2 linked regions of the Rubinisphaera margarita genome follow. Each later gene encodes a partner of the first gene's protein in a complex. Links are inferred from orthologs where the notes say so. Each region holds a gene or a part of one and is shown on either strand. Other genes may lie near its edges.

Region 1 (2,959 bases):
ACCGACAGGGGTGGCCCCGAAAGATTCTTTCGGCGCGGCGCAGCCGTGGGCGAAGTGCTATTTGACGATATTTCTCCGAAGAACAGAGCCCCTGAGAACCCGCGAAACGGGTCTTGCGACCCTTACGGTTTCTTCGACAGGTGACACTCACAGATAACGGCGTGACACCGGGGACATCCACGACAGTACTTCTCGGCGACCGCGTTTTCAAGATCGATATCGGTCAGGTTAGCCAGCGTGACCAGCCAGGCGAGGACATCGGCGAACTCGCCCTTGAGTTCCTCCGGGTTGCGGGAGCGGAGGGCAGCGGACAGTTCGCCGACCTCTTCCATGAACCACATGAAGGTCCCGTCGATGCCCCGCTGGGAATCCTTGTGCCCGAACATGGCCTGAATCATCTGCTGCAGATCGCGGACGGTCAGATCTTTGGGAGTGTCAGTCGGAGCGTTATCGGTCATGAAAGTTCAGCTCAAAGATCGAGTTCGAGAAGCGAGCGTTATCGCAGCACGGCATGGAGGTCGGATTCGCAGCGGGAAACGATCGCTGCGTGGGTGGCGTCGACTTCTTCGCCCGTCAGCGTGCGATCTTCCGCCCGGAACGCGGCTCGTGCCAGATAGGTCTTCTTCCCGGCTTCAATCGGTTTGCCGCGATACTCGCTGACGAACTCAACGTCTTCGAGCAGCGAACCGCCCGAGGAGCGAATCGCGTCGGCCAGCTGCTGCCAGCTGACTTTGTCTTCGAGCAGAAAGTTGAAGTCGCGTTCAATCGCCGGGAACTGGGGCAGCGCCTGAGCCTGTGGAGCGAGTTCGAGCAACTCAATCAATGGTTGAAGATGCAGCTCAGCCGCACACGTTTCTTCCTTGAGCCCGAACTGCTGCAGCGTCCTGGGAGCGACATCGCCCATCCATCCCCAGTGCTCGCCGTTGATGAGCAGTTTTGCTCCGCGGCCCGGAGTAAAGCCGGCGTCGTTACACGGCTCGGCCACGAGTTTTGCTTCCGCGTTGATCTCGCGGACAAGGCGTTCGAGGATGCCTTTCAACTCGAAGAAGCCCCGGCTGGTGACGCAGCTGATCATCAGCGGCTGCACGGCTCCGGCTTCGTTCAGATCGGTGAAGACCCGCGAGATTTCGTACAGCTGCGCTCCGCTCGAACCGGTTCGCTCATTGGCCCGGCGACAGACCAGCAGGCTTGGAATCAGCGACGGACGCAGCACGTTCTCTTTTTTCCGTGACGAGTGCTCGACCTGCAGCCGGGAAACGATCTGCTGCGGATTGATGGCGGCTGCCTGTTCGGTCGAGGTGAAGCTCATCGTGATCGCTTCGTAGAAGCCAGCCGCGTTGAGCGTGCGATGCACAAGATCGGTCGTGCGGTCCTGCCGCGACTTTGCGGTCGCCTTCACCGGCGGCGGCACGTCTTCCGGAATCTGATCGTACCCATGAATACGGGCGACTTCTTCGAGAAGATCGGCTTCGCGAGTCAGGTCGGCTCGCCAGGTCGGGGCGACGTACTTCGCCTGTTCGTTGTCAGCTTCGAGTTCTTTCAGTCCGAGTCGCTTGAGGATATCGCGGCTCGTTTCGGCGGAGATGTCGACGCCAAGGATGCGTTTGATCTGCGCGAAGCGAAGCGTGATCGGTTCTTCCGGCTTCGGCTCGAAGTTCCCGGCCATCAGCGGAACGTCGAGGATCTCGCCGCCGGCAACCTGCACGATCAGTTCGCAACAGCGGCGGCTCGCCCAGTCGATCTGCTGCACATCGACGCCTCGTTCGAAACGGAACGACGAATCGCTGAACAGCGAGAGTTTGCGAGCGGTCCGGCGAACCGACAGAGGAGCGAAATTGGCCGTCTCGATCAGCAGATCGGTCGTCTGCTCGGTCACTTCGGTCGACTTGCCACCCATCACGCCGGCAATGGCAACGGGCCGGGAAGCATCGGCGATGAGGCAGGTCTGCTCGTCAAGCTCGTACATGCGTCCGTCGATCGCTTCGATCTTCTCGCCTTTCTCGGCCATGCGGATGACGATCTTCTTGCCATCAAGCAGATTGAAATCGAACGCATGCAGCGGCTGGCCACATTCGAGCAGCACGTAGTTGGTGACATCGACCACGTTGTTGACCGATCGCAGACCGAGAGCTTCGAGTCGCGTTTTCAGCCAGTCGGGACTTGGGCCGACTTTCACGCCGCGAATGATGCGGGTTTCATACTGCGGGCAGTGATCGAGCACGCGATTTTCGATCGACGTGACCGACTCGGTCTTGTCACTGACCGGCGCGATCTCGGCTGCCGGGATGTTGAGATCCTTCTGAAACAGCACGGCCAGTTCGCGGGCGACGCCGATATGCCCGAGGCAGTCGGCCCGGTTGCTCGTCACTTCCAGATCGATGGCCGAGTCGTTATCCCGCGGCATGATCTCTTCGAGATTCAGCCCCGACATCATCAACCGCTCAGCGGCTTCTGTGGCCTTGCACTTCGGGTCGACGTAGTCGTTTAACCAGTTCCAGCTGACAATCATGGCTTATCGTGTTTTTGTTCGAGGTCAAATGTAGGGTCCGCTGTGCGGACGCGGAACCCGCGTGAATCTTGAAGTTCGGGGTGCACGCTCAGAAATGCTGTTCATTCACCATGTTTGGATCGGTCGGAAACAAGGAATGTTGTCTTTGTATTCTTCACACAATCCGCGTCCGCACAGCGGACCCTACGGGCCTGGAATCCGAACCGGGGTGCCATGCTTGCATCGCGTCAGCAGGGCAAGCATGCCGATGCGTTTTCGAATGTCGTTACGTCGTCTCCGAGGGGCGTCCTGGACACCCATGCCCACGCGAGCGTGGGCATGGCACCCGTCGAATTCTTACCGGTCGTTCATGATTTCCAGGAACTGATCCTTCAGAGCCGCGTTGATCGAGATTCCGTTCTTGGAGTAGATCGAGGCTTTTCCGTCGCGATCGATGAAGTGGCCGCCGGC
Region 2 (2,796 bases), on another replicon or contig:
TGTTCTGCCTGCCGCGAAAGTAGTTCTCATTTCATCGCGGAGCCCTTACACTTTACGATTGTTTCGCGCACTACCCATCTGGCCGGATTGATTCGACCAGATGGTTGCTGGTGCATTGCAGCAGGCGAATGCGGGCCAGATTTCGCCTCGGCGCGTTCAACGCGATCACCAATCCGCGGGTCTCAATTCCTTTTTTCATTTCCCGAGACTCCCGCGCAATCTTCCGTTATTTTTCATCAAGTCTACGGTCTGTTTTTCAAGGAACTCTGCCATGCCAGCCTGGCCGGGTGGTCCCTGTCCAGAATGCGGGGACGACATGCCACCCAATCTGATCACCTGTCAAACCTGTCGGGCTCTGTTGAATTCAGACCTGCAGCAGAGTTATGTGGACATCCCCCAGTTCGTGCCACTGGAGGAAATCACAATCGATGAGCAGACCGACTCCCAGGGCTCCGTCGTCATGCGGTCGCCCCTTCATCAGCAAGCCACTCCGATTGTGCTCACCGAGGCCCGAGGCATTTTTCGCAACTGTCCGGTCTGCCGCAAAGAACTGAAGGTTCCTGCGACGTATCTCGACCAGTCTGTCTGCTGCAATCACTGCCAGGCCCCGTTCATCTGCGACTCGACCCGCGTGACGGAATACTTCGTGGCCAGCTATGTGGATTGCCCTCACTGCAGCCAGCGAATTCGGGCAGACCGCGAGTTCACCAATCAGAACGTGCTCTGCAATCACTGCTCCAAGCCGCTGCATATCCAGCTGAAGTAGAGCGATTCACCCCGAAACGAAATGCCCGCGAGCAGTGCGGGCATTTTTCATGCGCGTCCACGAAAGGGAGTCGCACGTGAATGGCAATCCAGGCGATGGGAACAGCGCGAAATCGTAGAAGCACGGCGCTGCAGGCTTTAGAGCATTTTCATGCTTCGCCTGCAGTCGCATGGGCGGCAATCCCCCGGCCATGCTGAATTTGCTCCTGCAAACGCCTGCAGTCGAATTTTGAATTTGCTCTAGAACTGCGACAGGAAGCGGACGTCGTTTTCGTAAAGCAGGCGGATATCGCGGATGCCGTAACGTTTCATGCAGAGACGCTCGATTCCCAGGCCGAACGCAAAGCCGGAGACTTTTTCAGGATCGTAGCCGACGGCCTTCAGCACGTTCGGATCGACCATCCCTGCTCCGCCGACTTCCATCCAACTGTCGCCCCACTGAATATCAACTTCAACCGACGGCTCGGTGAAGGGGAAGAAGGACGGACGGAAGCGGATTTCGATGTCATCGCCGAGATACTGCACGGCGATCATCTTGAGAACGGTCTTCAGGTTGGCCATTGTGACACCGGAATCGATGTAAAGACCTTCCATCTGATGGAACATGCAGGAGTGCGTCGCATCCACGGTATCCGGGCGATAAACGCGGCCTGTGGAAACAATCCGCACCGGAGGCGGCGTCTTTTCCATCACGCGGATCTGGACGGTCGAAGTCTGACTTCGCAGCAGCCACGGCCCCCCGGATCCGGCGTTGGCAACGGCCAGATAGAAGTTATCGAGCGGATCGCGGGCGGGGTGATCTTCCGGAATATTGAGCGCGACGAAGTTGTGGTAGTCGTCTTCGACTTCCGGACCGTCGGCCACATCGAAACCCAGGCGGCCTGCGATATCCTTGAAGTCATCGACCGTGCGGGTCACCGGATGACGCTTACCCAGCAGCATCGGTTGCCCGGGCAGACTGACGTCGAGTTGAACGATCTCGGCCTGAGGCTGAGCGAGTTCTTCTTTCCGTGCTTCAAGAGCAGATTCAACGGACTGCTTGGCGGTATTGAACCGCTTGCCGAGTTCCGGGCGTTCTTCTGGCTTTGCGGTGGCGAGCTGGGACTGAATATCCTTCAGCCGGCCCTTTTTCTTGCCCAGAAAGCGAATACGGACATCCTCAAGATCAGCAGGCTCCCGGCAATCGGCAATCGCCTGCAGTGCTTCGGCTTGATACTGATCGAGGACTTCGGGCAGGTTCATCGGATCCAATCTTTGCGACGGGCGGCATCCCGGCGGACGCTCACAGGCGGTAGCAAAAAAGAAAGCGACGGTGGATCTGCGGGAGTTCCGACCGTCGCCCTGAATTCACAGCAGCTGTGCTGGACTCGCGTTCCGGCAGCTTACAGGCTGCTCTTGACCACGGCTACGACTTCAGCGAAGACGGCCGGCTCGTGGAAGGCCAGTTCGCTGAGCGACTTGCGGTTCAGTTCGATTCCGGCCTTGCCCAGACCGTTGATGAACTCGGAGTAACGCAGGCCCTGCTCGCGGCAGGCTGCATTCAGACGAATGATCCACAGGCGACGCATTTCGCGTTTTCGCACGCGCCGGTCGCGATAAGCATAAGCACGAGACCGGAGAATGGTCTCGCGGATCGTGCGGTTCAGATTCTTCCGTCCACCGAAATTGCCCTTGGCTTCACGGAGCAACCGCCGTTTGGACCGCAAGCGTGCCTTGCCACTTCTAACTTTCATGATGATTCTCTGCCGCGTGATACAAGTAAAATGTGAGAGTCGCCAGCGCTGATAACTGCCTGAGACTGGGAAACCCTCTGGTTCTTCAGAGGATTGTCGTCACCAGGTCTTCTGCCGCGCACCAATTACAGACCGGGACGCAGGGCATCTGCGATTTTCTTGGCCACTGTTCCCGTAACGACGCCGTCGTTTCGCAAGCTCCGCTTACGATCGCCCGTCTTTTTACCCAGAATGTGCCCCCGGTTCGCCTTACGATGCTTGGCCTTGCCACTGGCCGTAATTTTGAACCGCTTCTGCA

The links.
Region 2: the proteins of pheT (region 1) and pheS are in contact, whole or in part, in a crystal structure (PDB 6P24), measured with the Escherichia coli proteins. The link is inferred for Rubinisphaera margarita from one-to-one orthologs.

Annotation. Positions count from the first base shown.
Region 1 is NZ_JAKFGB010000010.1:50,744-53,702, reverse strand. What follows is about bases 4-2,956. They hold pheT (phenylalanine--tRNA ligase subunit beta), read right to left. Parts: upstream 2,510-2,956; coding sequence 497-2,509; downstream 4-496. Other genes in these bases: L1A08_RS07410 (inositol monophosphatase family protein), read right to left, coding at 2,846-2,956; L1A08_RS07420 (MazG nucleotide pyrophosphohydrolase domain-containing protein), read right to left, coding at 123-458. In the rest of the region: more of L1A08_RS07410, read right to left, coding at 2,957-2,959.
Region 2 is NZ_JAKFGB010000003.1:47,598-50,393, reverse strand. What follows is about bases 7-2,796. They hold pheS (phenylalanine--tRNA ligase subunit alpha), read right to left. Parts: upstream 2,008-2,796; coding sequence 1,006-2,007; downstream 7-1,005. Other genes in these bases: rpmI (50S ribosomal protein L35), read right to left, coding at 2,624-2,796; rplT (50S ribosomal protein L20), read right to left, coding at 2,148-2,498; L1A08_RS00210 (hypothetical protein), read left to right, coding at 272-766; L1A08_RS00215 (PQQ-like beta-propeller repeat protein), read left to right, coding at 7-23. In the rest of the region: more of L1A08_RS00215, read left to right, coding at 1-6.